DNA from 4 places in the Mesorhizobium sp. B283B1A genome. Region 1 is predicted to be linked to each of the others. Evidence: predicted binding sites of a transcription regulator. Region 1 holds the regulator's gene; each other region holds the start of a gene.

Region 1 (7,718 bases):
GGAGCGGTGTTGTCGGCCATGATGGTTCTCCTTCCCTAGACCCGCTTGCGGTAGACGGTATCGAGCCAGACGGCGACGACGAGCACGGCGCCGACGACGATGCTCTGCAGCGGTGAGTCGATGCCGAGCAGCACCATGCCGGACTGCAACGACTGCATCAGCAGCGCACCGAGCATGGCGCCGAGCACCGTTCCGGAGCCGCCGGCAAGCGAGGTGCCGCCGATAACGGCGGCGGCAATCACCAAAAGCTCGTCCAGCGTGCCCAGCGCATTGGTCGACGCGTTAAGACGGGCCGACGAGATCGCCGCGCTGATCGCGGCCAGCACACCCATGATCATGAACACCTTCATCGTCACCCAGCGGGTGTTGATGCCGGCGAGATTGGCGGCCTCCGGATTGCCGCCGATGGCAAAGACGTAGCGGCCGAAACGGGTGCGCTTGGTGATGAACGTCATGACGATGCCGACCGCGACCGCCATCAGCACCGGTATGGCAATGCCGTGGGCGATGAACAGTCCATTTTCAGGAATGGCGATGCCGTTCTGCTGAGCGTACTGGCGTACGATGCCGATTGGCCACGGATAGGAATTGGCGATCCACACCGCGCCAAGGATGGCAGCGCAGGCGACTACGCCGAGAAAGGTTTCCGCCCAGACGGGACGCAGCGGAAAGTTGAACCGTTTGCGCTGCGATCGACCATTGAGCAGCGCGAAAGCGACAGCCGCGCAAGCAACGGCGCCGATGATCCAACTGGCGGTGGCGCCGATCGAGCCCCTCGGTCCGCCCCCCATCAGCTGGAATGTGGCGTCGAGCGGCGCGACCGTGCGCCCGTTGGTGATGAGCCACGCCATGCCGCGCCAGACCAGCAGGCCGCCCAGTGTCACGATGAAGGCCGGAACTTCGAGGTAGGCGATGATGAAGCCCTGGAATGCGCCGATCAGGAGACCGAGCACCACGCCGGCGGCCAGTGCAATGATCCAGAGCCAGGGATCTCCAAGCTGGAAGCCGATGACGCGAATGAGGAATTCGGCTTGCGCCACGCCCATGATCATGCCGATCACACCTTCGACGGAGCCAACCGAAAGGTCGATGTTGCGCATGACGATGACCAGCACCATGCCAGTCGCCATGATCGCGACCGAGGACGTCTGCACCGACAGGTTCCAGAGATTGCGCGGTGTCAGGAAAAGTCCGCCCGACAGGATGTGAATGCCGACCCAGATGACCAGCAGCGCACCGACCATGCCAAGCATGCGTGTGTCGAGTTCGGTTGCCTTCAGAAACCGGGCGACCGCGCCTAGTTCCGATGCCCGCGCGGTGTCGGCCGGTGCATTTGAGGTCGTGTCGGTCATGAAATCCTCCCGCCGGCTTGCCGTCTGACGCGGATGCCGGAATAGAGCCTGGAAGCTACCCGCCCGCGGCGGAAACACAAATCTTCTTGAAAAAACGCCGCGGCCTGGCAGCCGCGGCGTTTCATTGTCTGACGTCTTCGGATCAGTTGCAGGCCGCGACGCTGCCGGCGGCGACGCCTGCACAGACCTCGTCCTTCTTGATCCAGCCGGCGTCGATGACCACGTTGAGATTGTCCTTGGTGATCGCAACCGGTGTCAGGAACAGCGACTTGACGGTGTTGCCGCCAGGCGTCGTGAAGTCCTTCGCACCGGCAATGTCGGCCATCTTCTTGCCGTCGGCCAGTTGCGAGGCGATCTCGGCCGCGTTCTTGCCGAGCTCGCGCGCGTCCTTCCACACCGACACGGTCTGGGTGCCGAGCGCGATGCGGTTGAGTGCCGCATGGTCGCCGTCCTGGCCGGACACCGGCACGGTGCCGGCAAGGCCTTGCGCCGTCAGCGCCGCGACGACGCCGCCTGCGGTGCCGTCATTGGCCGCGACCACCGCGTCGACCTTGTTGTCATTGGCGGTCAGGAACTGTTCCATGTTCTTCTGGGCGTTGGCGGGCAGCCAGCCGTCCGTATAGGCCTCGCCGACATTCTTGATCTTGCCGCTGTCGATGGCTTCCTTGAGCACTTCCATCGAGCCCGAGAACAGGAAGTCGGCATTCGGATCGGCACCCGAGCCCTTGATGAAGACGTAGTTGCCTTCCGGCTTGGCCTTGAACACCGCGCTGGCCTGCAAGCGACCGACTTCCTTGTTGTCGAAGGTCAGGTAGAAGACGTCCTTGTTCTCGATCAGGCGGTCATAGCCGACGACCGGAATGCCTTCGTCCAATGCCTTCTGCACCGCCGGGCCGATGGCCGAGGCGTCCTGCGCCAGGATGATCAGCGAATTGGCGCCTTGCGAGATCAGGCTTTCGACATCGGTGAGCTGCTTGCCGGGATTGGACTGCGCGTCGGCGGAGATGTACTTGTCGCCGGCGGCCTCGATCGCTTTTTTCATCGCGGCCTCGTCGGTCTTCCAGCGCTCTTCCTGGAAGTTGGACCAGGAAACACCGATGACCTTGTCCTTCGCCTGCGCGACCGACGCAAGCGTCAGCGACATGGCGACACCCGCCAGGATGGCGGCTGTGAATTTCTTCATGATATTCCTCCCTGCGCCGCGTATGGCGCGACCAAACTGACCCTAAGGCCGGCACAAAGGCCCTATTTTTTCGAGCCTCGAAAAAACACTGGTCCATCGCCGGAACACTGTCAACAATGATTCTGATGGATTTTGAGGTGCCGCGGACTTTTTTTCGAGCTCCGGAATAAATAATGACAGCGTGCGGCGCTTCTGCCAGTATTTGGCGGCTTCGCTGGCGGCCTTCGGGAGGCACGAAAGGCCGCGGCGACCGGGAGGATGTGGGTGAACATGTCGGTCGGAATCCGCCACGACGATCTGCGCCGGCGCAACCGCGCCATGGTGATCTCGGCCGTGCGCCGTGCCGGTCAGCCTTCGCGCACCGAGATCGCCGCCACCACCGGCCTCAGCCACTCGACCATCTCGGCGATCTCCTCCGACCTGATCGGCGAAGGCGTCCTGACCGAGGGCAAGCCGAGCGAGGCCGGGTCGCTGAAACGCGGTCGACCGCAGGTCGGCCTCACACTCAACCCGGAGGCGGCGGCGGTGATGACCGTGGTGCTGTCGCTGAATTTCCTGTCGGTCGCCGTCATCGACTATGCCGGCCAGGTGATATCGGAGGAACAGCGCCGGCTGGACACGCTGACCATGTCGCGCGAGGCGCTGATCGGCGAATGCGTCGCCATCGTGCGGCGCCGCATCGACGATCCCGACATCGATGTCCGCAGCGTCGCCCGCATCGCACTGGCCATCCAGGGCATCACCGATACCGAGGCGCGCGCCATGCTGTGGTCGCCGATCACGCCGCAGACCGACATCGCGTTCGCCGACATATTCGAGGCCGAGTTCGGCATCCCCGCCACCATGGAAAACGACTGCAACATGATGGCGGTGGCGCTGCGCTGGCGCGATCCCGAGCGCTACCGCGACGACTTCATCGCCATTCTGCTGTCTCACGGCATCGGCATGGGCCTTGTGCTGAAGGGCCAACTGTTCACCGGCACCCACTCGTCGGGTGGCGAATTCGGCCACATGATCCACCGGCCGGACGGCGCACTCTGCCGCTGCGGACGGCGCGGCTGCGTCGAGGCCTATGCCGGCAACTACGCCATCTGGCGCAACGCGAGACAGCTTGGCGAGGACACCGAACCGGTCGACGTCAGCGACGCCGACATGCGGGCGCTGGCGGCCTCGGCGCGCGACAAGGACGGACCGGAGCGCCAGGCCTATCGCAGGGCCGGCGAGGCACTCGGCTATGGCCTCGGCAGCCTGTTCGCGCTGATCGATCCCGCCCCCGTCGCCATTGTCGGCGTCAGCGCCGCCGCCTTCGACCTGATCGAGCCGGCCTTGCGCGAGGCGATTGCCCAGACCGCCGGCGGCCAGCACTCGAAATCGATCTCTTTCGACACCGAGCCTAACGAACTGCCGCTGATCCGCGAAGGCTGCGCCATGCGCGCACTGACCTTCGTCGACCAGGAAATTTTCGCGCCGGGCGTGCAGGCGAGAGCAGGCGCGGCTGGGAAGAACGTGGCGTGAAATCGAAGCCATCGTAACATCCGTGGGTTGGACAAAGCCTCACGACTTCGTCATCCCTGGGCGGAGCAGGAGCGAATCTCCGTCGCGGAGACCCTGGGATCCATGCCGCGACCTTGGCCACGGAGTGCAGCGGAGCAGAATTCCGCGCCGAGGCAACGCTTCGAAGTCGCGGCATGGATCCTCGGGTCTACGCCGCGTCGCTTCGCTCCTTGCTCCGCCCGTGGATGACGAAGCAATGGACGTTTTCGCCAATCGCCAAGGTAAAGCGATCCGGCTTAAGCACGAAATCCGACTTTCTAACCTTCCGCGCCGAAGAACCTAATCTTCCCGGATCGCGTAGCCCGCCCCACGAATCGTGCGGATCACATCCGGCATGCGGCCGTTGTTGACCGCCTTGCGCAGGCGCCCGACATGCACGTCGACGGTGCGCTCGTCGATGTAGATCGTCTCGCCCCAGACATTGTCGAGCAGCTGGCTGCGCGAGAACACGCGACCGGGATGGCGCATCATGAATTCGAGCAGGCGGAACTCGGTCGGTCCGAGCCGGATCTCGCTCTTCTTGCGGTAGACGCGGTGCGATTCGCGGTCGAGCACGATATCGCCGACCTTGAGCACGCTGGACAGCACTTCAGGTTTAGCGCGGCGCAGCAGCGCCTTGACGCGTGCCATGAATTCCGGCGTCGAGAACGGCTTGACCAGATAGTCGTCGGCGCCGGTCGACAGGCCGCGCACGCGGTCGCTCTCCTCGCCCCGCGCGGTCAGCATGATGATCGGCAGCCGCTCGGTCTCGGGCCGCATCCGCAGGCGCCGGCAGAGTTCGATGCCGGACACCGCCGGTACCATCCAGTCGAGCACCAGAAGGTCGGGCACGTTCTCCTGCAGGCGGATCTCCGCCTCATCGCCGCGCGTCACCACCTCGACTTGGTAGCCCTCGGATTCCAGATTGTAGCGGAGCAGCACCCCTAGCGGCTCCTCATCCTCCACCACCATGATGCGTGGCGCGATCATCGGCTGGTCACCCCTGCTATGCCGCCGGCGCCGACATCGCGGTTTCGTCCTGCTTCGGGCGATTGGCGGGCAGCTGCGTGCCGGTCAGCACATAATACGCATTCTCGGCGATGTTGGTCACGTGGTCGCCGATGCGTTCGAGGTTCTTGGCACAGAACAGAAGATGCGTGCAGGCGGTGATGTTGCGCGGATCTTCCATCATGTAGGTCAGCAGTTCGCGGAACACCGAAGTGTATTTGACGTCGATACGCTCGTCGTCGGCGCGCAGCTTGGCCAGTGCGGCGGCATCGCGCGCCGCATATTCCTCGATAACACCTTGAACCTGGATCAGCACCAGCTGCGCCATCGCGTCGATGGAGTGCGACAGGTCGCGCGGCGTGGCGGAGAGCCCGACCGTGCCGACGCGCTTGGCGATGTTCTTGGCAAGGTCGCCGATGCGTTCGAGATCGCCGGCCATGCGGATCGAGCCGACGACGTGGCGCAGATCGTCGGCCATCGGCTGGCGCTTTGCGATCAACGTGATGGCGCGGTCGTCCAGCTCGCGCTGGCGCGCATCCATGATCGCGTCATCGGAGACGACGCGTTGGGCGAGCGCATTGTCGGAGTTCAGCAGCGCCTTGGTGGCACCGCCGACCATCGAGCCGGCGAGGTCGCCCATGTCGCTGATCAGCCTGCTGATCTGTCCGAGATCTTCATCGAAGGCTGCAACCGTGTGTTCGGCCATGATCCTGGTCCTCGTATGCGTGATCAGCCGAAGCGGCCGGTGATGTAGTCCTGCGTGCGCTTTTCGCGGGGCGACGTGAAGATCTTCTCCGTCTTGTCGAACTCGACCAGTTCGCCCAGATACATGAAGGCCGTCTGCTTCGACACGCGCGCCGCCTGCTGCATGTTGTGGGTGACGATGACGATCGTGTAGTCGGCCTGCAATTCGTCGATCAGCTCCTCGATCTTGGCGGTCGACAGCGGATCGAGCGCCGAGGCCGGCTCGTCGAGCAGGATGACTTCCGGCTTCACCGCCACGGTACGGGCAATGCAGAGCCGCTGCTGCTGGCCGCCCGAAAGGCTGAGGCCGCTGGCATTGAGCTTGTCCTTGACCTCGGTCCAGAGTGCTGCGCGCTTCAGCGCCTGTTCGACGCGGCCGTCCATCTCGGCCTTGCTGATCTTCTCATAGAGCCTGACACCGAAGGCGATGTTCTCATAGATCGACATCGGGAACGGCGTCGGCTTTTGGAACACCATGCCGATCTTGGTGCGCAACAGGTTGAGGTCCTGCGAGCGGTCGAGAACGTTCTTGCCGTCGAGCAGCACCTGGCCCTCGGCTGTCTGCCTGGGATAGAGCTCGTAGATGCGGTTGAAGACGCGCAGCAGCGTCGACTTTCCGCAGCCCGACGGTCCGATGAAGGCGGTGACGCTGCGTTCGGGCAGCGACAGCGTGATGTCCTTCAGCGCCTTCGACTGGCCGTAGTAGAAATTGAGGTTCTTGACCTCGATCTTTGCCTTGGCGGCTGCCTCGGCGGCGATCGTCATGTCTGGAGACAACATCTGGCTCATTTGTCCTCTCTGCGTCCGGTCAGGCTGCGCGCAAAGATGCTGAGCGCGAGAACCGTCAATGTAATTATGAGTGCGCCGGTCCAGGCCAGTTGCTGCCATTCCTCGTAGGGGCTGAGAGCGAACTGGAAGATGGTGACAGGCAGGCTGGCCATCGGCGCGTTGAGATTGCTCGACCAGAACTGGTTGTTGAGCGCGGTGAACAGCAGCGGCGCCGTCTCGCCGGAGATGCGGGCGATGGCCAGCAATATGCCGGTGACGATGCCCGAAAGCGCGGCGCGGTAGGCGACAGAACGGATGACCACCCAGCGCGGCGCGCCGATCGCGGTGCCGGCTTCGCGCAAGGCGTTGGGCACCAGATTGAGCATGTCCTCGGTGGTGCGCACGACGACGGGGATGACCAGGATCGCCAGCGCGACGGCGCCGGCGATCGCCGAGAAGTGCCCCATCGGCCGGACCATCAATTCGTAGACGAACAGGCCGATGATGATCGACGGCGCCGACAGAAGGATGTCGTTGATGAAGCGGACAATGGTAGTGAGCTTCGAAAAGCGGCCGTATTCGGCCATGTAGGTGCCGGCCAGCACACCGATCGGCGTGCCGACGATGATGCCGATGACGGTCATCACGATGCTGCCGTAGATGGCGTTGAGCAGGCCGCCGGCATCGCCGGGCGGCGGGGTCATTTGTGTGAAGACCGAAAGATTGACACCCGACAGGCCCTTGTAGAGCAGGGCGCCGAGAATGAGCGCCAGCCAGGCAAGGCCGATGCCGGCCGCGGCGACGCACAGCGTCATCATCACGCCATTCTTGCGCTTGCGGCTCTGGTGAAGCGACGTGGCTGTCGACATCGGTCAGGCTCCGGTGCGGGCGTCGATGCGCATCAGCATGTAGCGTGCGATGGCAAGGATCAGGAAAGTGATGACGAACAGGATCAGGCCGAGCGCCACCAGCGAAGACGTGTAGAGATCGCCGACCGCCTCGGTGAATTCGTTGGCGATGGTCGCCGAGATCGTCGTTGCCGGCGCAAACAGCGACGTACTGATGCGGTGGGCGTTGCCGATGACGAAGGTCACCGCCATGGTTTCGCCGAGCGCGCGGCCAAGGCCGAG
Region 2 (7,718 bases), on a different contig from region 1:
CTTTGGCGTCTTCGGGGAAGGCGCGGTACCAGTCGAAGCCGGCCTGAAGGCTTTCCGGCCGGGAGTAGGCTCTTGCGTAGATTTCCCTGGCCTCCGCTGGGATCGATGCCCGATCCTTCGAAAGCGCATTGAAGAAGAAGTCGAAATAGGCGCTCTGATGGCCGCTCACCAGCGTTTCCGGCAATGCCGGGACCGCATGAAACGCAAAATGCCAGATCATCGGATTGCGAATGACCTCCTCCCACGGCGCGACACCCGGAACGACGACATCCATGATCGCCGCGCCAGAAAGAATCTCGGGATGGTCACGCAACAGAGCGAACACGATCTGGCCGCCGACATCATGGCCGGCGGCCACGAGTTGGCGCAGCCCGCAAGCCTCGGCAACGCCCCTCATCAGCCTCGCCAGGGTTTTCTTGTCGGCGGCCTTGGGCATGCCTTGCGAGCCGCCGATGCAGGGCAGGTCGGGTGCGACGACCCGGTAGTCGGCGGCCAGCCGGCCGATCACGCGTTCGAACGCGTAGGAGCTTTGCGGCCACCCATGCAGCAGGAGGAAGGCAGGTGCATCGGCCGAGCCTGCCTCGCGGATGGCGATGCTCAGCCCTTCGATTTCGATGTTTGAGGTTCGCATGTCCTGCACGTCCTGGCCCGCTGCCCACGCCATAGATTTAGGCGGCAATCGGGAACTCGACAGGGCTATGCCGGATTCACTCCAGCCATTCGGTGATGAACGTGCCGTTCTCGTGGATGTCCGTCGTTTCCAGCGGGCCCGGACCGAGATTGGTGAATTTGTGCGGCGTGTGGGGCGGCACGATCAGGATCTGGCCGGCTGTGGCCTCGATTTCCCGGTCGCCGACCGTGAACAGGCCGGTGCCCTGGCGGATGATGAAGATCTCCGCGTAGGGATGGGAGTGCAACCGGGGGCCGCCGCCGACATCGGGCAGGTGGTTGAAGATCAGGCAGGAGTTGGAGCCATAGGCGCCGCACTGCAGTTCACCCTTCCAGCGGTCGCGGCGAACGGCCCATTCCTCGCGATCGATGACGTGTGCCATGCAAGCAAGGATAGATCACAGCGGCGTCCTCTGTCGAGGCGAACCGGGGCATTGGATTTGCGGTTGTTTCCCGGTTGTTTAGCCGCCTTTTGCGACCATTCGCCGCCTTGCCGCGCAGTGGCGGATTTTGTCCCCGCGACAATCTGCCCTTGTGCCTTCACCCGTCTGGACAAAAACGGGCTTCACGCATAAACCGAAGTCCAAATGCCGGAGGAATTCGCTAGCCTGTTCGCCATGCGCTGTCGGGTTGGCGTGATTGAGCGGGGAACAGGCTCGGCCACCGGCGCGGAAGAGGCGAAAGGATCAGGCACCCGTGAGCGCAACCGATACCCACGATCCCAACCGTCGAGATTTTCTCTACGTCGCCACCGGCATGGCAGCCGTGGTCGGCGCCGGTGCCGTTGCCTGGCCCTTCATCGACCAGATGCGCCCCGATGCCTCGACGCTGGCGCTTGCCTCGGTCGAGGTCGATGTCGCCTCGCTGACGCCGGGCATGTCCTTGATCGTCAAGTGGCGCGGCAAGCCGGTCGTGGTGCGCAACCGCACCGAACAGGAAATGAAGGACGGCGAGGCCGTCAAGCTCTCCGATCTCAAGGACCCGATCGCCCGCAATGCCAACCTTCCGGCCGACGCGCCGGCGACCGACGCTAACCGCACCACGCCCGGCAAGGAAGCCTGGATGGTGATGGTTCAGGTCTGCACCCATCTGGGCTGCATTCCGCTCGGCCAGGAAGGCGATTTCGGCGGCTGGTTCTGCCCGTGCCACGGCTCGCAATACGATACCGCCGGCCGCATCCGCAAAGGCCCGGCGCCCGAGAACATGGCTGTGCCGGTATTCAAGTTCATTTCCGATACCAAGATCCTTATCGGTTGAGGCAGGGGATATTTCGATGAGCGAGGGACACTCGACCTACACGCCCAAGACCGGTATCGAACGCTGGTTCGACGCCCGCATGCCGCTGCCGCGGCTGGTCTATGACAGCTTCGTCGCCTATCCGGTGCCGCGCAACCTCAACTATGCCTGGACCTTCGGCGGCATCCTGTCGATCATGCTGGTGGCGCAGATCCTGACCGGCATCGTGCTGGCCATGCACTACACGGCCGACACCAATCTAGCCTTCGGCTCGGTCGAGAAGATCATGCGCGACGTCAACTCCGGCTGGCTCCTGCGCTACATGCATGCCAACGGCGCTTCGTTCTTCTTCGTCGCCGTCTATATCCACATCTTCCGTGGCCTCTATTACGGCTCCTACAAGGCGCCGCGCGAACTGCTCTGGATCCTGGGCTGCATCATCTACCTCCTGATGATGGCGACCGGCTTCATGGGCTACGTGCTGCCATGGGGACAGATGAGCTTCTGGGGCGCCACCGTCATCACCGGCTTCTTCAGCGCCATTCCGCTGGTCGGCGACTGGATCCAGCAGCTGTTGCTGGGCGGCTTCGCCGTCGACAACCCGACGCTCAACCGCTTCTTCGCGCTGCATTACCTGCTGCCGTTCATGATCGCCGGCGTCGTCGTGCTGCACGTCTGGGCGCTGCATGTCGTGGGCCAGTCGAACCCGACCGGCATCGAGGTCAAATCGAAGACCGACACCGTCGCCTTCACCCCTTACGCGACCATCAAGGACGCGTTCGGCATGATCGTGTTCCTGTTCTTCTTCGCCTATTTCGTCTTCTACCTGCCGAACTATCTCGGCCATCCGGACAATTACACGGTCGCCAACCCGCTGAAGACCCCGGCCCATATCGTGCCGGAATGGTACTTCCTGCCATTCTACGCGATCCTGCGCGCCATCACCTTCAACATCGGGCCGATCAACTCCAAGCTCGGCGGCGTGCTGTGCATGTTCGGTGCCATCGTCATGCTGTTCCTGGTGCCGTGGCTCGACACCTCCAAGGTGCGTTCGGCGGTCTACCGGCCCTGGTATAAGCTGTTCTTCTGGCTGTTCGTGGCCGATGCCATCCTGCTCGGCTGGCTGGGCTCGCAGCCGGCGGAAGGCAGCTATGTGTTCATGGCGCAGATGGCGACGCTGTTCTACTTCGCCTTCTTCCTGATCGCGCTGCCAGTGCTCGGCCTGATCGAGACGCCGCGCAGGGTGCCGAACTCGATCACCGAGGCGGTGCTCGAAAAGAACAAGGGTGGCAGCGGGCATCCGGCGGGCGCCACGGCCGCACCAGAGACCAAGGGCTAGAGCATGATCCCGAAAAGTGGGAACCGGTTTTCCCGGACAAACGGAACCGTTTGTCCAGAGATCATGCTCAAACAGGAAGACAGAGCGGTAGAGAATCTAAGGGGATTTGGCATGAAAAAGATTCTCACCTCGCTGGCGCTGATCGGCCTTGTGGCTGCCGGTGTTGGAACTGGAGGCACTTGGGCATTCGCCGCCGAAGAGGCGCACAATGCAGCCGCACCGACGCATTTCCCGATCGACGAGCCGAAGGAGATGAACTGGAGCTTCACCGGCCCGTTCGGCACCTATGACAAGGCGCAGCTGCAGCGCGGCCTGAAGGTCTACAAGGAAGTCTGCTCGGCCTGTCACTCGATGAATTTGGTGGCGTTCCGCACGCTGTCGGACCTCGGCTACAGTGACGCCCAGATCAAGACGCTGTCGGCCGAATACACCATCCATGACGGCCCCAACGATGCCGGCGACATGTTCGACCGTCCCGGCAAGCCGTCGGACCATTTCCCGGCGCCGTTCGCCAACGAGGAAGCCGCCGCTGCCTCCAACGGTGGCGCTGCCCCGCCGGACATGTCGCTGCTGGCCAAGGCGCGCGGCGTCGAGCGCGGCTTTCCGCAGTTCGTCTTCGACATCTTCACCCAGTATGACGCGGGCGGCCCCGACTATATCCATTCGCTGCTGACCGGCTACGATCAAACGCCGCCGGCCGGAATGGTCATCCCCGAGGGTACGCACTACAACCCGTATTTCATGTCGGGCGTGTCGCTGAAGATGCCCAAGCCGCTCTCCGACGGCCAGGTGACCTATGATGACGGCTCGCCGCAGACCGTCGACCAGTATTCCCGCGACGTGGCCGCCTTCCTGACATGGGCCGCCGAGCCGCACATGGAAGACCGCAAGAAGATGGGTTTCCGCGTGCTGGTGTTCCTGCTGCTGTTCGGCGCGCTGGTCTATCTGACCAAGCGCAAGGTGTGGGAAGGCATCGCCCACTGAGCGGGGCGGGCATAGCAAAATGCAGGGGGCGCCGAGAGGCGCCCTTTTTGCGTCCGGTGACGGTCATGTCACATGGCCGTCACTGCATCTGGCGATCCTGCGGCATTCTCGAACAAAGGATCGCTCCATGAAGAAATACGCATCGCTCGCGGCTGGTCTGCTGCTGCTGGTCATCGGCTCGGCCGCCCAGGCCGAAGACGCAAAACCCTTCGTCACCAACAAGGACGTCGACCTGACGATGATCCTGCCGCCTCCACCGGCGAACGGTTCGGCCGAGACCAAGGCCGAACTCGGCGAGGTGCTGACGCTGCAGGTGACGCGTACGCCCGAGATGGAAGCCCGCGCCGTCGCCGATGCCGAGGAGAATGTCTGGCGCTTCGCCGATGTCATGGGGCCGAATTTCACCGCGGAAAAGCTGCCGAAATTCAGCGCTTTCTTCGACCGCGTCGTGGCCACAGAAGGTGCTGTCGTCGACCCGGCCAAGGATGTCTGGAAACGTCCGCGCCCGCACCAGCTCAGCGATCTCGTCAAGCCGGCGGTCAAGCTGTCGAGCTCCGGCTCCTGGCCGTCCGGCCACGCCACTGTCGGCACCATGATGGGCATCATCCTGGCCGACATGGTTCCGGAGAGGCGCGCCGAGATCATGGCGCGCGCGGCCGAATACGCCCACAACCGCGTTGTCGGCGGCATCCATTATCCGTCCGATGTCGAGATGGGCAAGATTTCCGGCAGCGTCATTGCCGCGGTCCTGCTCAACCGGGACGATTTCAAGGCCGAATATGAGATTGCCAGGGCCGAGCTGCGTTCCGACCTCGGCATGTAAGACTTCGCCGGCAATCTCGGCAGAGAGGGGCGCTTCAGGCGCCCCTTTTCGTGTTCACGGCCGTGCTCTATGGGGAGTTCAGCAATTAGTTCGTTGGCAGGGCCGCATCTGGTTGATATTTCAACAGCGGCAAAGGCTTCGTCAGCCATGGCCTTGGAAATCGATGATGCGGCTCAGCGACTGTCACAATTTTTCCGATTTCCGGCGGATGGCGCAGCGAAGGCTGCCGGGGCCGATCTTCAATTACATCGATGGCGCGGCCGATGACGAGGTCACCTATCGCCGCAACACCGCAAGTTTCGAAAGCTGTGACCTAGTCCCCAACGTCCTGCGCGGGGTGAGCGAGATCGACATGTCGGTGACCGTCATGGGTCAGAAATTGGCTATGCCGTTCTATTGCTCACCGACTGCCCTGCAGCGGCTTTTCCACCATCAGGGCGAGAGGGCGGTCGCCAAAGCCGCGGCCAAATACGGCACGATGTTCGGTGTTTCCACGCTCGGCACCGTCAGCCTCGAGGAAGTGCGCAGGATCAGCAGCAGCCCGCAGATCTACCAGTTCTACTTCCACCGAGATCGCGGCCTCAACCGGGCGATGATGCAGCGGGCAAAGCAGGTTGGCGTAGAAGTGATGATGCTGACCGTCGACAGCATCACCGGGGGCAATCGCGAACGCGACAAGCGCACTGGCTTTGCCATTCCCTTCAAACTCAACCTTGCCGGCATGGCGCAGTTCGCGCTGAAGCCGGCTTGGGCAGTCAACTATTTCGCCCATGAGGGCTTCAAGTTGCCGCAGCTCGACGAACATGTCGACATGGGCGGCGGCACGATGTCGATCAGCCGCTACTTCACCGAGATGCTCGATCCTTCGATGACCTGGGACGATGTCGCCGAGATGGTCAGGCAGTGGTCGGGTCCGTTCTGCCTCAAGGGTATCATGTCGGTGGAGGATGCCAGACGCGCCGTCGATATTGGCTGCAGCGGCATCGTACTGTCCAACCATGGTGGGCGGCAGTTGGATGGCTCGCGGGCGGCATTCGACCAGCTTGGCGAGGTCGTCGATGCCGTCGGCGACAAGATCGACGTCATCATGGATGGTGGCGTGCAGCGCGGCACCCACGTGCTGAAGGCACTGTCGCTCGGGGCCAAGGCCGTCGGCATCGGCCGTTATTATATGTTTCCTCTGGCGGCGGCCGGCCAACCGGGTGTCGAAAGGGCGCTCGAGCAGATGCGGGTCGAGGTCGAACGCGGCATGAAGCTGATGGGCTGCAGTTCGATCGGGCAATTGTCGCGCTCCAATCTCCGTTTCAGATAGTCGGAGTCGGACGGACCATCGCGGATCATGCGGATGCGGAATATGGCTGGGTCGGCGAGATCGATCCCTTGCCAGATGCGGCTTGTTTCAGCCGCCACATCGCGCTAGCCGTTGTCGGTCGCGCCGGGTTACGATCGCACCCTGCCGCCTTTCACGCGTATCAGTTGGATCATCCGGAGAGCCGTCTCATGAAACCCTCGCTCGAAGACACGCTGCTGGCGTCGATCCGCACCATCCCGGACTATCCCAAGCCCGGCATCCTGTTTCGCGACATCACGACGCTGCTTGGCAATGCGCGCGCCTTCCGTCGCGCCATCGACGAGCTGGTGCATCCCTATGCTGGCCAGAAGATCGACAAGATCGCGGGCATCGAGGCGCGCGGCTTCATCCTTGGCGGCGCCGTCGCCCACCAGCTCTCAGCCGGCTTCGTGCCGATCCGCAAGAAGGGCAAGCTGCCTTACGAGACCGTGCGCGTCGCCTACAGTCTGGAATACGGGCTGGACGAGATGGAGATGCACAAGGACGGCGTTGCCCCTGGGGAGAAGGTGATCCTCGTCGACGACCTGATCGCCACCGGCGGCACGGCGGAGGCGGCGGTCAAGCTCTTGCGCCAGATCGGCGCCGACATCCTCGCCGCCTGCTTCGTCATCGACCTGCCGGACCTCGGCGGCCGCGCCAAGCTGGAAGCGCTCGGTGTGCCGGTGCGGACGCTGATCGGGTTCGAGGGGCATTGAGGGAACAGTTCTTCCTTCTCCCCTTCTTGTGGGAGAAGGTGGATCGGCGCGCAGCGCCGAGACGGTTGAGGGGTGGGTGACGGAGTGCCGTCGGCGCCAAGCTGGAACACCCCTCATCCGACCGAGCTTCGCTCGGCCACCTTCTCCCGCAAGGGGAGAAGGAAGAGCGCCCAGCGCCACTACTCCGTCTTCATGAGCACGGCGCTCTCGAACTCCAGCACCTTGTCGCCGGCCGAGGCGAAGGCCTCGCAGCGCAGCGTCAGCAGGCGCCAGCCGGGGCGCGAGGCGATCGGGCGGTGGGAAAGGGCGGTGCGCGTGAAAGTGACGGTCTCGCCGGCGTAGACTGGCTTCAGCCATTTCAGGTTCTTGAAGCCGGGCGAGGGGCCGAATTCGGGGACCAGGCCGGGGCCGTTCCAGGCAGCGCCCCCGGTGTCCATGCCGGCTTCGAGATTGAGTTTCATCCAGGTGGCGGCCGTATGCCAGCCGGACGCGCAGAGGCCGCCGAGCACGCTCTTCCTGGCGGCTTCCTCGTCGATATGGAAGATCTGCGGGTCGTATTTGCGGGCGAAGGCCTTGATCGCCTCGGGCTCGAATGTGTGCGAGCCCAGCGTCACGGTGGCA
Region 3 (7,718 bases), on a different contig from region 1:
ATCTCGTAGAGCGCGGTGACGCCGTTGGCGCCGAACCATTCGACCGTCTCGCGCCAGCGCACGCGGGCGACCACCTGCTCGACCAGGCGCCGCGAAATCTCGTCCGGGTCGCTCGTCGGGGTGACTGTGACGTTCGAGACGATCGGAACCACCGGTGCGGCCTTGGCCACTTCGGCGAGCGCGTCGCGCATGATCTCCGCGGCCGGCGTCATCAACGCCGAATGGAAAGGTGCCGAGACCTGCAGCATCAGCGCCCGCTTGGCGCCCTTTTCGGTGCAAAGCCTGGCGGCCAGCTCGACCGCAGCCTTGGCGCCGGAGATGACCAATTGGCCGCCGCCGTTGTCGTTGGCGACCTGGCAGACAGATCCTTTGGCCGCTTCAGCGCAGGCAGCTTCGACATCCGCCTGCTCCAGTCCGATGATCGCCGCCATGGCGCCCTCGCCGGGAGGTACCGCCGCCTGCATGGCATTGCCGCGAATGCGCAGCAGCCGCGCGGCATCGCCAACGGAAACGAAGCCCGCGGCGGCCAGCGCCGAATATTCGCCCAGCGAATGGCCGGCGACATAGGCGACCTTGTCCTTCAGCGAGAACCCACGCGATTCCAGCGCCCTGATGGCCGCCAGCGATACCGCCATCAGCGCCGGCTGTGCGTTGGCCGTCAACGTTAAGGCCTCTTCGGGACCTTCCCAGATCAGCTTCGACAGGTTTTCGCCGAGCGCGTCGTCGACTTCCTGGAAGACCCTGCGCGCCTCGGGAAAGCTATCGGCGAGATCCTTGCCCATGCCGACAGCCTGGCTGCCTTGTCCCGGAAAGGTGAATGCGACGGCCATGCGAGGGCTCCCAAGGGCTGGTTTTGCTTGCCTGATAGGCGGGTTTTTCTTGCCTGTGACGCAAGGCAGGCCGCCAAGTCAAGTCCAGTTCGCCCCTGCCGGGCGGCTTCGTCAACCGCCGAGTGCCTGTTCCCAAAGGCTTTTTGGCGATCACTCCTGATGAAAACCGCTCACGAATCGTTTGCTGGCTCTTCTTATTTCCGCCACAGGCGCTAGCTTTGCGTGACAATTATATGACAATCGAGTGACGTGTTTGTCGCTGGGTGGGGAAGTTGAAGTGACAAAGAGTTCGAAACGTAGCGGTAAAGCCGTGCCGCAATTCCTGGAAGACGATCCGTCCACCGGCTACCTGCCGGGCCGGAGATGGCCGGTTGTCCGGTACGGGCTGATCAGCCTGGCGATCGCGGCCATCCTGGTGTTCGCCATCGAACTGATCGTGCGCGGTGATTTCGCCGGCACCGTCTCTTTCTTCCTGCAGCCGCTCAAGCCGGGCTGGACCACGATCGTTGTCTTCGCGCTGATCCTGATCGGCCTCGACGCCGTGCTCGGCCGTAGCCACCAGAGCCTGATGATCGTGGCTCCGCTGACCCTGTCTTTAGCCTTTGTCGGCCATCAGAAGTCGCATTATCTCGGCGATCCGCTCTATCCGACGGATTTCCTCTACGCCCGCCAGATCGTCGCCCTGCTGCCATTGCTGGTGCGCGACCGGCCAATGACCGCGCTCGCCATGGTCGTCGGCATCGTCGCCGGCCTGTCGCTGCTCGTCTATGGCTGGCGGCTGTGGCGCCGCAAGGTCCTCGCACTCAGCCGCAAGGGCCGCCTCGCCCGGCTGACGCTGGCGGTTCCGCTGCTCGCCTTCTTTGTCTCGATCATGGACTACGCCACCTTCTCGTGGACCAGGGACCGGCTGCAGATCATCCCGATCATGTGGGATCAAAAGGAAAACTACGCCTCCAACGGCTTTGCGCTCGCCTTCGCGCTCAACGTGCCGATGGCGCATGTCTCGGCGCCGGCCGACTATTCCGACAAGGCGATCGCCGCGATCGAGAGGCCGGCGGTGACAGCCTCCGTGCCCGCCGAGAAGCCGGACATCATTGTCGTCATGAGCGAATCGTTCTGGGATCCGACCAAACTGCCCGGGGTAACCATCACGCCGGACCCCATTCCCAATGTGCGGGCGTTGCGCTCGGGCTATATGTTCTCGCCCGAATTCGGCGGCATGACCGCCAATATCGAGTTCGAAGCGCTGACCGGCTTCTCGAACGCCTTCCTGCCGGCCGGCAGCATCCCCTACCAGCAATATGTGCGCACCCCGACGCCGTCGATGGCAACCTTCCTGAAGAGCGAGGGTTACCAGGCGCGTGCCATACATCCAGGCACCAACTGGTTCTGGAACCGTGGCGCGGTGTACGCCGATTTCGGCTTCAACGACTTCAAGTCTGAAGAGACGCTGCCGCCGATGGAGAAGCGCGGACCGCTGGCATCGGATGCGGCGATGACCGACGAGATCATCCGCGAAGCCGACGCCAGCGAGCAGCCGGTGTTCTTCTTCGCGGTCAGCCTGCAGAACCATGGTCCCTACGAGCCGAACCGCTACTACAACCCGACCCACAAGGTGCAGGCGCCGATCAGCCAGTGGGCGCGTGAATCGCTGCTGAGCTATGCGGAGGGATCCGCGGATGCCGATCGCGGTCTCGAGCGCCTCGTCGAATGGGCAAAGAAGCGCTCCCGTCCCACGGTGATCGCCTTCTTCGGCGACCATCTGCCGCCGCTGGGCCCGGTTTACGTCGAAACCGGCTTCCTCAAGGACAATGTCGCGCCGCGCAAGGAGGCGTCACCGCAGGACGCCCTTCAGCATCACGAGACGCCGCTGGTCATCTGGTCGAACCGCACCGGCCCGGCCGAGGATCTGGGCGCGGTCAGCCCCGCCTTCCTGCCTTATCATATCCTGAAGACGGCCGGCATCACCCATCCCTACTACACGGGCTTCCTGGGCGAGATGCGCGAACGCTACCGCGTCGTCGACCGCAACCTGTTGCTGACACCGGCCGGGGAAGCCACGCCCGACTGGGCGCGGCAGAAGGACATCGATCCGGCCATCCGCGACTTTCGTCTGCTGCAATATGACATGATGTTCGGCAAGCGGCACGCGGCGCCGGACTTCTTTCCCGAAACGGTCGACAAGGTCGTAGCCCACATGAGTTGAGCCTGCAGTCCCTCTGAGGGGATCGAACACTCAATTCGTTAGTTGCAGCTTCGAGAACTTGTTGGCGATCTGCTCTTGAGAAGCATCTCATCCCCGGAAATGCTTGCCGCTGCGGGGAAGTCGCAAAGTCTTGCGGTTGTCGCCATTTGATCTTCCCTCCGACATCGCCCCCTTGCGCCACAGGCTCCCCTGCGACATCGCGAACGCCGCACGCCCTTGCCTTCCCTGCGGATTGCTATATAGACGCCCGCAATCTGCCGGTCCTAGCTGGGGGCTGAACGGAGGGCCGGAGGCTTTCTCAAAAACCTTCGCGTGAAGCCAGAAGTGCTTCCGCCTCCCGTGTCTCCGCTCTCGACCGTCTCGTCATGCTCCTTTCTTCCCCGCCCCTCAAGGGATCCGGGTCAGAGAAGTTGCAGAGGCTTTTGCCGCCGGGAACCGGGAGAGAAACGAAGAAAGGCGAAGACATAATGGCTCTTTACGAACATGTGTTTCTTGCCCGGCAGGACCTCTCGCAGCAGCAGGTCGATGCGCTTGTCGAACAGTACAAGGGCGTCATCGCAGCAAATGGCGGGTCGGTCGGCCGGGTCGAGAACTGGGGACTGAAGTCCCTCACCTACCGGGTCAACAAGAACCGGAAGGCATACTACACGCTGATGGACCTCACCTGCCCGCCGGCAGCGCTCAACGAGATGGAGCGTCAGATGGGCCTGTCCGAGGACGTGCTGCGCTTCCTGACCATCAAGGTCGAGGCGCATGAGGAAGGCCCCTCGGCGATGATGCAGAAGCGCGAAGAGCGCTCGGAGCGCGGTGGCTTCGGCGACCGCGACCGTGGTGACCGTGGCCCGCGTTCGTTCGGCGACCGCGATCGCGGCGACCGTCCGCCGCGCAGCTTCGGCGATGCCGGTGGCGAGCGTGGTCCGCGCCGTCCGCGCGAAAGCCTTGAAGGGGGTGCAGAATAATGGTCGACATCAACCAGATCCCGACCCGGCGCCCGTTCCACCGTCGCCGCAAGACCTGCCCGTTCTCCGGCGCCAACGCGCCCAAGATCGACTACAAGGACGTGCGTCTCCTGCAGCGCTACATTTCCGAGCGCGGCAAGATCGTGCCGTCGCGCATCACCGCGGTCAGCCAGAAGAAGCAGCGTGAGCTCGCCAAGGCGATCAAGCGCGCCCGCTTCCTCGGCCTGCTGCCTTACGTGGTCCGCTAAAATTTCTCCGAGCGGGCGGCTTTGTCGCCCGCTTTTCTCCACGGCGACGGGCGCCGCTGGAGTGTCTTGACGATGCATGTCGTGGTCCCAAAACCGGGAAACCACTTTTGGGCGACATGCAGGAAATCCCGGGTTGAGGCCAAAGCCTCTAACTGCCGACAGGCAGGACAGCGACACCGGCGGCAACGCCCCTTTGCTTCCTGACCTGTTCCCAAGAATCGGCAACGATTCCGAGATCGATGCCAAACTGAAAGGAACAAAACCATGGAAGTCATTCTTCTCGAACGCGTTTCCCGCCTCGGCCAGATGGGTGATACCGTCAAGGTCAAGGACGGCTTTGCCCGCAATTTCCTCTTGCCGCAGGGCAAGGCGCTGCGCGCCAACGAGGCCAACAAGAAGAAGTTCGAAGGCCAGCGCGCCCAGCTCGAGGCCCGCAACCTCGAGCGTAAGTCGGAAGCCGCCCAGATTGCCGAAAAGCTCGACGGCAAGAGCTTCATCGCCGTCCGCTCGGCCGGCGAGACCGGCCAGCTTTACGGTTCGGTGTCGACGCGCGACATCGCCGACCTGCTGACGGCCGAAGGTTTCACGGTCAACCGCAACCAGATCCAGCTCAACCAGCCGATCAAGACCATCGGCGTCACCAATGTGGCGATCGCGCTGCATCCGGAAGTCGAAGTCACGATCACGCTCAACATCGCCCGCACGGCCGACGAAGCCGAACGCCAGGCCAAGGGCGAGACGCTGACCACCGCCGAAGCCATTTATGGCGACGACATCAACGACAACGCCCGGCCGGAAAACTTCTTCGATCCGAATGCCGAGTTCGAAGGCGGCGAAGACAACGCCTGATCTTACCCCGCAGGGATTGGAGCCAAGCTCCGATCACATTGCCGTTATCCGTCCTTTGTGGACCAACGCCCGGGCCTCTCGCCCGGGCTTTTTTGTGCCAAAAGGAACTTTCCGGGTCCCCATATATTGTTGCAGACTAGATCGTCGCGCGTCCTTTGGACGCGCAAAGGACGTTGTGGAATTGGAGTTCGGCGCATAATCCTGTCCGAAAGTCGATTGCGGTTTTCGGGCCATGCGTAAGGCACCCTGGGGACATTAGGTCATGAATATTCTCTTGAAGCGCGTTCTCGATCGCCTGGTTCGCACCGGCAGTCTCAAAGTGACCGGGCCACAGGGCTCGACATTCGTATTCGGCGACGGCAGCGGCGAGCCGGTGCATCTGCACATCAAGACCCGACATGCCGAACGCGCCATCACGTTCGATCCGATGCTGGCGGTGCCTGAATCCTACATGGACGGCGAACTCGACATTCTCGAAGGCGGCGTGCTCGGGCTGATGCGCATTGCCTTCCAGAACATGGGCAGTGGCGGCATCGACGCGACCTGGTCGAAAGCCATCGAGGGCCTGCGTCACGCCTTCCGCCGCCTGCAGCAGATCAACACCGCCTCGCGCTCGCGCCGCAACGTGCAGCGCCATTACGATCTGTCGGGCGATCTCTACCGGCTCTTCCTCGACGAGGACATGCAGTATTCCTGCGCCTATTTCGAACAGCCGGACATGACGCTGGACGAGGCGCAGGCCGCCAAGAAGCGCCATATCGCCGCCAAGCTCAGGCTGAAGGCCGGCCAGACGGTGCTCGACATCGGCTCCGGCTGGGGCGGGCTTGGGCTCTATCTCGCCAAGGCTTTCGACGTCGACGTGCAGGGCGTGACGCTGTCGACCGAACAGCATGGCGTGGCCACCGACCGGGCGCACGCGCAGGGGCTGGAAAACCACGTCCATTTCGAGCTGAAGGACTATCGCGAGCTCAACGAGCGTTTCGACCGCATCGTTTCGGTCGGCATGTTCGAACATGTCGGCGTCAACCACTACCGCACCTTCTTCGACAAGTCCGCGACACTGCTGAAGCCTGATGGCGTCATGCTGCTGCACACGATCGGCCGTTCCGGTGTGCCGTGGGCGACCAGTGCCTTCATCCGCAAGTACATTTTCCCGGGCGGCTACATCCCGGCAATGTCGGAGGTACTGCCGGCGATCGAGAAATCCGGCCTCGTGGTCACCGACGTCGAGATCCTGCGGCTCCACTACGCCGATACGCTGAAGCACTGGGGTCAGCGCTTCGCCGCCAACCGCGACAAGGCCAAGGCGATCTACGACGAACGCTTCTGCCGCATGTGGGAATTCTATCTGGCCGCCTCGGAAGCTGCCTTCCGCTGGCAGGACCTGGTCATCTTTCAGTTCCAGATCACCAAGAAGAACGACACGCTGCCGATGGCCCGCGACTATATGGCCAAATGCGAAAAGGCGCTGGAAATGCGCGACCTGGGCCGCCGCGAGGCGGCTCCCATCGAGAAGCCCGCCAAGCCTGCCCGTCGCCGCAAGGTGGCGGAATAGAAACGGGAACGTTCGTACGCTTTCGCTGTTGGCGCTTGCCTTCGCGCGCCCCTGCCCTGAAAAAGGCCTCGTGATCGTCGCGAGGCCTTTTTCATGAGCTATCTCCTTTATGTTGCCGCGGCCCTGGCCGAGATCGCCGGCTGCTTTTCGGTATGGGCATGGTGGCGGCTGGAAAGGTCGCCGCTCTGGCTGGCGCCGGGCTTCGTCTCGCTCGTCCTGTTCGCCTGGCTCCTGGCACTGGTCGACATCAATGCGGCGGGCCGTGCCTATGCCGCCTATGGCGGCATCTACATCATCGCGTCGCTCGCCTGGCTGTGGCTGGTGGAAGGCGTGCGGCCCGACCGCTGGGATCTTGCCGGCGCGGTCCTCTGCATGGCCGGAGCCTCGGTCATCCTGCTCGCACCGCGCGGAGCCTGACCATGGAATTGCCAGCGCCACTTCGCCAAGGGGTCGAGCGCCTGCTTGAAAACATCCCGCTCGCGACCCTGAAGCAAGCGGCGAAAACGCTTTCCGACCGCTACCGTGCCGAGCTGCGCGACGGCCGCCTGCACATGGCGCAGGATTTGGCCGTGCACGCTTATCTCGCGACGCGGCTGCCAGCGACCTATGCCGCGGTCCGCGCCAGCCTCGATGCGCTGAATGAAGCCCGGCCTGATTTCGTTCCAAAATCCCTGCTCGATATCGGAGCCGGGCCTGGTACGGTGCTTTGGGCCACGATGGACCTCTGCCCCGACCTCGAACAGGCGGTGCTCCTCGAAGCCAGTGCGGCGGCACGCAAGGTCGGCGAGACGCTCGCCGCCGGCGCAGTCGCTGCCCGGACCCAATGGCTGGCCGGCGACGCCACCATCGACCTCGCCGATCTCGAGCCGGCCGAGCTGGTGACGTGTACCTATGTGCTGGACGAGATCATTCCGGCATCCCTGCCGAAGCTTGTCGACCGGCTTTGGCACCTCACGGCCGACACGCTGCTCGTTGTCGAGCCGGGCACGCCTGCCGGCTGGCAGAGAATCCTGGCGGTGCGCGCGCGGTTGATCGCGGCCGGCGCGCATCTGCTGGCGCCTTGTCCGCATG
Region 4 (7,718 bases), on a different contig from region 1:
GCCAACGGCAAGCGCATCGACGTGTGGCTGATCTATCGCTGCGTCGATTGCGACAATTCCTGGAACTTCGGCATTTTCGAACGCTGCAACCGCCGCGACATCGACCCGGAACTGCTGCAGGCGCTCGAAAGCAATGATCCGGGGCTGGCCCGGCGCCATGCCTTCAACGTCTCCGCTCTGCGCAATCAGGTAGGACGTGTCGAGGAGTTTCCCGATGTCGCCGTGCAAAGGCATCTGGTTGGGGAGACAAGCGAAAGCGCGACAGCGCTGGAACTCAGGCTTGGGCTGGAAATGCCGATATCGCTCCGCCTCGACCGCCTGCTTGCCAACGAACTCGGCATCTCGCGGTCGCGGCTTCAGAGCCTGGAAGAGAGGCGATTGCTGGCTGTAAAGCCGGACGGGGCCAAAGCCCTGCGCAGACCGGCTCGCGAGGGAGCGTTCGTACTGATCGATCTGGCGGGTGAACCCGACCGCGAAGCCATCATCTCGGCAGCCGGCGGTTGAATGAAAAAGGGGCGGAGCATCCCGTGCTCCGCCCCTTTTTATGTAAGGAACCAGAATATTACGCCGCGCCGACCACCTTGGCCGACTTCTCGAAGCGCTTGCGCTCGTTCGGGTCGAGATAGAGCTTGCGCAGGCGAATGGTCTTCGGCGTCACCTCGACCAGCTCGTCGTCCTGGATCCAGGCCAGCGCGCGTTCCAGCGTCATGCGGATCGGCGGGGTGAGCTTGACCGCCTCGTCCTTGCCGGCGGCGCGGATGTTGGTCAGCTTCTTGCCCTTCAGCACGTTGACTTCGAGGTCGTTGTCCCTGGAGTGGATGCCGATGATCATGCCCTGATAGACCTTGACGCCCGGATCGATGACCATCGGGCCGCGGTCTTCCAGGTTCCACATGGCGTAGGCCACGGACTCGCCCTGCTCGTTGGAGATCAACACGCCGTTGGTGCGGCCCGGCAGTTCGCCCTTGTAGGGCTCATAGGCATGGAACAGGCGGTTCATCACGGCGGTGCCGCGCGTATCGGTCAACAGTTCCGACTGGTAGCCGATCAGGCCGCGCGTCGGCGCGTGGAAGACGATGCGCTGGCGGTTGCCGCCGGACGGGCGCAGCTCGACCATCTCGGCCTTGCGCTCCGACATCTTCTGCACCACCACGCCGGCATGTTCCTCGTCGACGTCGATGACCACTTCCTCGACCGGCTCCAGCAATTCGCCGTTCTCGCCCTTCTGCATGACGACGCGCGGACGCGACACGGCGATCTCAAAGCCTTCGCGGCGCATCGTCTCGATCAGCACGGCGAGTTGCAATTCGCCGCGGCCGGAGACGAAGAACGAATCCTTGGCGGGCGATTCCTCGATCTTCAGCGCGACATTGCCTTCGGCTTCGCGCAGCAGGCGGTCGCGGATGACGCGGCTGGTCACCTTGTCGCCTTCGGTGCCGGCGAGCGGGCTGTCATTGACCAGGAAGGACATGGTCACGGTCGGCGGATCGATCGGCTGCGCATGCAGCGCCTCGGTCACCGCCAGGTCGCAGAACGTGTCGGCGACCGTGCCCTTGGACAGGCCGGCGATGGCGACGATGTCGCCTGCCTGCGCTTCTTCGATCGGCTGGCGCTCGAGGCCACGGAAGGCCAGGATCTTGGAAATGCGGCCGGTTTCGATCTGCGTGCCGTCATTGTGCAGCACCTTGACCGCCTGGTTCGACTTCAGCGTGCCGCTCTCGATGCGGCCGGTGATGATGCGGCCAAGGAAGGGATTGGCTTCCAGGATGGTGCCGATCATGCGGAACGGGCCGGGATGAACGGTCGGCGCCGGCACATGCTTGATCACGAGATCGAACAGCGGCGCAAGCTGCTGGTCCTTGGGGCCTTCCGGATTTTCCGAGACCCAGCCGTCGCGGCCCGAACCATAGAGGATCGGGAAGTCGAGCTGCTCGTCGGTGGCGTCGAGGGCCGCGAACAGGTCGAACACCTCGTTGACGACCTCGACATGGCGGGCGTCCGGCCGGTCGATCTTGTTGATGACGACGATCGGCTTCAAGCCGACCTTGAGCGCCTTGCCGACCACGAACTTGGTCTGCGGCATCGGGCCCTCGGCGGCGTCGACCAGCACGATGGCCGAATCCACCATCGACAGGATGCGCTCGACCTCACCGCCGAAATCGGCATGTCCGGGCGTGTCGACGATGTTGATGCGCGTATCCTTCCAGTCGACCGAGGTCGCCTTGGCCAGGATGGTGATGCCGCGTTCCTTTTCGAGGTCGTTGGAATCCATGGCGCGTTCGGCGACGCGCTGGTTGTCGCGGAACGAGCCGGACTGCTTCAAAAGCTGGTCGACCAGGGTGGTCTTTCCATGGTCGACGTGCGCGATAATCGCGATATTACGGAGTTTCATGTTCTGATCTCGGAAGCGTTGCAGGCAGCAGGCCAAAGGCGCTGCCTCTTTCGGTTGCGCGGCTCATACAGGGTTTTTCGCAGTTGCGAAAGGGGAAGCGCAACACCAAATACTCATCAAATCTTAAGCATCTGCGTGTGAAATGATTTTGTTAACCAAGGCGGGAACCATTCAGGGCCCGGGCAGTTCGAACGTCATGACCGATAAACTCAACCGATTTTGGCCGCTAATCGCCTCTGCGGCCTTTGCCGTTCTGCTGGCGGCCAACGCCGCGCAGTCGGCCGCGACGCTGAAGGAAGCACGGTCGTCCCTGCCGATCGATGCGCCTTCGGCCCAACAGGCTTTCGCCGACGCCCCCGACGGCGTCGATCCGATGGTGACTGGCCCGGTCAGCGCCGCCTTCAAGCAGCGCCAGGACGCAGCCAACTGCGACAGCGCCGTCTGGCCGAACATTCCAATGGTCTGCTACCCGGACTGACGACCGTCAGGTCTTTACGCCGACCGTACCGGGTCGAGCGTGATCTTGTAGAGTTCGTTGTCGTCGCGATCCATCAGCCGCACGGTCATCTGCTCGGTGGCGCCGGAAATGTCGACAAGGCCAAAGAATTGCAGGCCGGCTGACGGCGGCAGGTTCTGCCCCTGCTCGGCTGTCGGCGCCTTGATGAACTTCAGCTCCGGACCGAAGGTCATGTCGAAATCGTTCGGGCCGAAGGTTCCGGCATGGATGGGGCCGGAGACGAATTCCCAGAATGGACTGAAGTCCTGGAACTGCGCCTTCTCGGGATTGTAGTAATGCGCGGCTGTGTAGTGCACGTCGGCGGTGAGCCAGACGATGTTGCTGATGCCGGCATTCTTGATGTAGCGCAGCAGGTCGGCGATCTCCAGCTCGCGTCCCTTTGGCAGACCGTTGTCACCATTGCTGACAGCCTCCGCGCCTGCCTTTTTGACGCCATCGTCCCAGACGACGAGGCCGAGCGGCATGTCTGCGGCGATGATCTTCCATGTCGCCTTGGAGTTGGCTAGCTCCCGCTTCAGCCATTTCGTCTGCTGTTCGCCCAGCATGCGCGATTGCGGTGTCATCTCATCCTGCATGTCCGGACCGTTGGGGCCGCGATAGGAGCGCATGTCGAGGAAGAACACGTCGAGCAGCGGCCCGTAGGCTATCTTGCGGTAGACGCGGCCGGGCTCCGACGGCTCGTAACGGATCGTCGTCATCTCATGGAAGGCTCGGGCCGCGCGGGCCGCCAGCACATGGATGGATTTTTCCGTGTAGCGATCGTCGGCGCTCAGATTTTTCGAATCCGACCAGTTGTTCAGCACCTCGTGGTCGTCCCACTGATAAAAGGTCGGGCAGATGGCGCTGAGACCCAGGACGTGTCTGTCCATCATGTTGTATTTCCACTGGTCGCGGTATTCGTCCAGCGTCTCGGCGACCTTGCGCTTGCCATCGACTAGCACGACGTTCTTCCACTTGCCGCCGCCGGGCAGGTCGACCTCGTCCTTCATCGCGCCGTCGGCATAGATGGTGTCGCCCGAATGCAGGAAGAAATCGGGCGTATGCTTGCCGATCGTGGCGTAGGTCTTCATGCCGGTCTCGTCGATGCCCCAGCCCTGGCCGGCGGTGTCGCCCGACCAAGCGAACTTGATGTCGCGCTTCGAGGCCGGCGCGGTGCGGAAGCGGCCGACGATCGGCTCGGAGACGGCGTTGATGTCAGCGAGGTCGGCTGCCGTCATGCGGTAGAAGATGTCCTGATCGGAAGCGAGATCGGTGAGCAGGCGTCTGACCGTATAATCGCTGGCCGGCGACGTATCGAGCGGCGCCAGCCGGATCGCGTTGGCGAAATTCTCGGTCGACGACACTTCGAACATGACACGCGACGGGCGATCCGTGCGCGTCCACACCATGCCGCTGGTGGCGTCGACATCCCCCGACTGGACGCCATGGGTGAAGGCCGGGCGCTGGTTGGCGCGAGAATAATAGGGCAGCGCCAGGCTGGAAACGCCGACCAGACCAGCGGCGCTGGCGGAGGTGACAAAAGCGCGGCGAGTCATCGAGAGCTTGTTCATGGCTGTCTCCTGGATGGCGTTGAACGTTGCCACCAAGCTCCAGCCTCAATGTTTCAGGCGCATCTCGAAATCATGAACGTTTGATAACAATGAACAGGGCTGCCCTTTCCGTCTCCTCTCACGCCCAGAGATCAATAAGGCAACGGGCCCAAAAGGGGAGAAGGGAGGGCCGCGCCTATGCCGCTTGCGGTTCGGGATCGAAGGCCGGCCGGCTGGTATTGATCAGCAGCGAGATGCAGGCGGCGGCGATGGCCGTCATTCCGGCGATCAGGAAGGCCAGTTCGTAATTGCCCTGCAGTTCGCGCATGGTGCCGCCGAAGGCGGCCGCCGTGGCAGCTCCCACCTGGTGGCCGGCGACGATCCAGCCGAACACGATCGGTCCGCTGCGGTCGCCGAACGCCTCGTTGGCGAGCCTGAGCGTCGGTGGCACGGTGGCGATCCAGTCGAGGCCATAGAGCACCGCGAAGATGATCAGGCTGGTCGCCGAGAAGCCGGAATAAGGCAGGTAGATCAGCGACAGGCCACGGATGGCATAATAGACGCCAAGCAGCTTGCGCGGGTCGAAACGGTCGGTAAGCCAGCCGGACAGCGTCGTGCCGATCAGGTCGAAAATGCCCATCATCGACAGCAGGCCGGCCGCCTGCACCTCGCCGATGCCCATGTCGCCGCAGAACGCGATCAAATGCGTGCCGACCAGCCCGTTGGTGGTGAAGCCACAGACGAAGAAGGTGGCGAACAGATACCAGAACACCCGCGTGCCGGCGGCGCGGCGCAGCGTGTTGAGCGTGTGCGCCAGGAAATTGCCTTGCGATGCCGGCGATGTCGGCGGCACGTCATCGGCCTCGGCGCCATAACGCACCATGCCGATCGAGGCCGGACGCTCCGGCACCAGCAACCAGACCAGCGGCAGCAGGCAGGCCGTGGCGACCGCGACCGCGATGGCGACCGGCTTCCAGCCGCCCGTTTGCGCAAGCGAGGCAAGCAGCGGCAGGAACACCAGGAGGCCGGTGGCGCTGGAGGCCGACATCAAGCCCATGACCAGTCCGCGATTGGTCTTGAACCAGCGGTTGACGATGGTGGCGCCGAGCACGCTGGCTACGGCGCCTGAGCCGATGCCGGAGAACACGCCCCAGGTGATGAAGAGGTGCCAGGGCTTGGTCATCAAAAGGCTGAGCGCGGTCGACCCCGACATGATCACCAGCGAGGCGATCAGCGTGCGGCGCAGTCCGATCCGCTCCATCAGCGCGGCGGCGAACGGACCAGTCAGGCCATAGAGCAGGATGCCGACACCGGCGGCCAGCGAGATGACGTCGCGCCGCCAGCCAAAGCTGTTTTCGAGCGGCAGCATCATGACGGCGGGTGCCGAGCGCAGACCGGCGGCGATCAGCAGGCAGAGGAAGATGACGCCGACCACGACGAAGGCGTAGCGCTGGCCAAATGGGCGGGATTGAGCTATCATGTTACTGACCGGTACGTTGCAGGGTGGCAACATGTATACGTACCGATCGGTAACACTGTCAATCGAGTCCCATGATGCCAACCGACAAAAATATTGAACTGACCATCAGCGATGGTCATGCATCGGCCCCGCCGAAGGCCGCCAAGAAGATCCTCGACGTCGCCTACGACCTGTTCTACCGGCGCGGCATCCGGGCGATCGGGGTCGACGAGATCGTCAAGCGCGCCGGCGTCACCAAGCCCAGCCTCTATCGCAGCTTCCCCTCGAAGGACGAATTGGCTGCCTCGTATCTGCGGCAATACGACCTCGAATTCTGGGAGCGCTTCGGCGAGGCTGTCGACGCCCATCCCGGCGATCCGCGCGCGCAGATCAAGGCTTTCCTGACCCGCGTCGGAAGGCGCACGCAAAAACCCGATTATCGCGGCTGCGGCATGACCAACGCAGCGGTCGAATACCCCGAACACGGCCATCCGGCCCGAATGGTGAGCGAAGACAACAAGCAGGAACTGCGCCGCCGGCTGCGCGCCATGGCCGCCGCGATGGGCGCCGGCGATGCCGACACGCTGGGCGACGGGCTGCTGCTGCTGCTCGAGGGCGCCTATATCAGCGGCCAGTTGTTCGGGCTCGGTGGGCCGGCGCAGTCGGTCGCCCGCAATGCCGACCTGCTGATTGAAGCGAGCTTGAAGAAATAGCGATTGGCGATACGTTGTGGCGAGCTCCAACGGAGATATCCGTCATGCGCAGCCTGCTGATCCCGCTTGCCCTCGCCGGCCTCTCTCAGGCAGCCCATGCCGGTGACATATCGAGCGCCTATACCGATCTCGACTGGAAGAAGGACTGCGTGACCTACGCTCAGGCCGAACAAGGCGACGGCGACTGGGCCGACCTCGCCTGTTCGGGCTACCGTGGCTATCCCGTGCTGATCGCCTATGACGATGCCCGCGAATCGCTGTTTTATGGTTTTCCGCCCAGCGGCGACATGACATCCGTCTGGGAGAGTTTTTCCGCCTTCAATTCGTCCGGGGCCAAGATCGAATGGCGCGTCGAGACCAATGGCGACAAGGCCGTACCCTTCGCGGTCATTCACCGCCGCACGATCAGCAATGGCGAGGATGAGAACAAGTCGACCGAAGTGTTGCTCGTCGCCAAGGTCGGCCAGATGGACGCCCGCGTCGGCTGCACCGTCGGCCTCGTACTGGCCACCGGCAACTCGCAAGCCAACGACCAGGCGCGTAAACTCGCCGACGAGAAGGCGCGAACCTTCGCCTGCGGCAAGGACCGGCACACCGTCATCGGCAACGTGCCGGCCTTCGGCCGGGTCGACAACTGATCCGAAGCGCTACTTGCTCGCCTTGGCGCGTTCGATCGCGTCCATGATCATCTTCTTGGCGTATTTGGAATCGTGCCAGCCTTCGATCTTGACCCATTTGCCGGGCTCGAGATCCTTATAGTGCTCGAAGAAGTGCTGCACCTGCTGGCGGGTGATGTCGGGCAACTGCGTATACTCGGTGACGTTCTCGTAGCGCAGCGTCAGCTTGGGCGACGGCACGGCGATGATCTTTTCGTCCTGACCGGCATTGTCTTCCATGATCAGCACGCCGATCGGCCTGACATTGATGACGCAGCCCGGCACCAGTGCGCGCGTGTTGCAGACCAGCACGTCGATCGGATCGCCATCGCCCGACAGCGTGTGCGGCACGAAGCCGTAATTGCCGGGATAGCGCATCGAGGTGTGCAGGAAGCGGTCGACGAACAAGGTGCCGGCCTCCTTGTCCATCTCGTACTTGATCGGCTCGCCGC

Evidence for each region. The regulator PhoB, encoded in region 1, activates phosphate uptake and scavenging genes when phosphate is short. The targets are predictions, from matches to a motif close to TGTCATNNANCTGTCAT.
Region 2: a site for PhoB is predicted at 4,295-4,311, ahead of LB577_RS18045 (acid phosphatase). Genes of this name have one in related genera too.
Region 3: a site for PhoB is predicted at 1,053-1,069, ahead of LB577_RS00040 (LTA synthase family protein). Genes of this name have one in related genera too.
Region 4: a site for PhoB is predicted at 4,532-4,548, ahead of LB577_RS13110 (alkaline phosphatase D family protein). Genes of this name have one in related genera too.

Annotation. Positions count from the first base shown of each region.
Region 1 covers NZ_JAIUIQ010000011.1:55,065-62,782, forward strand. Annotated here, with positions in the region: gene LB577_RS11685 (ATP-binding cassette domain-containing protein) at 1-20, opposite strand, end outside; gene LB577_RS11690 (sugar ABC transporter permease) at 36-1,352, opposite strand; gene xylF (D-xylose ABC transporter substrate-binding protein) at 1,495-2,535, opposite strand; gene LB577_RS11700 (ROK family protein) at 2,806-4,050, shown strand; gene phoB (phosphate regulon transcriptional regulator PhoB) at 4,369-5,058, opposite strand; gene phoU (phosphate signaling complex protein PhoU) at 5,075-5,782, opposite strand; gene pstB (phosphate ABC transporter ATP-binding protein PstB) at 5,806-6,609, opposite strand; gene pstA (phosphate ABC transporter permease PstA) at 6,606-7,457, opposite strand; gene pstC (phosphate ABC transporter permease subunit PstC) at 7,461-7,718, opposite strand, start outside.
Region 2 covers NZ_JAIUIQ010000019.1:82,934-90,651, reverse strand. Annotated here, with positions in the region: gene LB577_RS18070 (alpha/beta fold hydrolase) at 1-631, opposite strand, end outside; gene LB577_RS18065 (cupin domain-containing protein) at 708-1,052, opposite strand; gene petA (ubiquinol-cytochrome c reductase iron-sulfur subunit) at 1,366-1,926, shown strand; gene LB577_RS18055 (cytochrome b) at 1,943-3,244, shown strand; gene LB577_RS18050 (cytochrome c1) at 3,356-4,228, shown strand; gene LB577_RS18045 (acid phosphatase) at 4,356-5,051, shown strand; gene LB577_RS18040 (alpha-hydroxy acid oxidase) at 5,218-6,363, shown strand; gene LB577_RS18035 (adenine phosphoribosyltransferase) at 6,552-7,097, shown strand; gene LB577_RS18030 (MaoC family dehydratase) at 7,277-7,718, opposite strand, start outside.
Region 3 covers NZ_JAIUIQ010000001.1:2,162-9,879, reverse strand. Annotated here, with positions in the region: gene fabD (ACP S-malonyltransferase) at 1-830, opposite strand, end outside; gene LB577_RS00040 (LTA synthase family protein) at 1,084-3,036, shown strand; gene rpsF (30S ribosomal protein S6) at 3,504-3,995, shown strand; gene rpsR (30S ribosomal protein S18) at 3,995-4,243, shown strand; gene rplI (50S ribosomal protein L9) at 4,508-5,092, shown strand; gene LB577_RS00020 (SAM-dependent methyltransferase) at 5,355-6,647, shown strand; gene LB577_RS00015 (YnfA family protein) at 6,741-7,064, shown strand; gene LB577_RS00010 (small ribosomal subunit Rsm22 family protein) at 7,067-7,718, shown strand, end outside.
Region 4 covers NZ_JAIUIQ010000012.1:147,727-155,444, forward strand. Annotated here, with positions in the region: gene LB577_RS13095 (DUF1062 domain-containing protein) at 1-504, shown strand, start outside; gene typA (translational GTPase TypA) at 563-2,392, opposite strand; gene LB577_RS13105 (hypothetical protein) at 2,589-2,870, shown strand; gene LB577_RS13110 (alkaline phosphatase D family protein) at 2,885-4,459, opposite strand; gene LB577_RS13115 (MFS transporter) at 4,635-5,918, opposite strand; gene LB577_RS13120 (TetR/AcrR family transcriptional regulator) at 5,993-6,610, shown strand; gene LB577_RS13125 (hypothetical protein) at 6,655-7,248, shown strand; gene ppa (inorganic diphosphatase) at 7,258-7,718, opposite strand, start outside.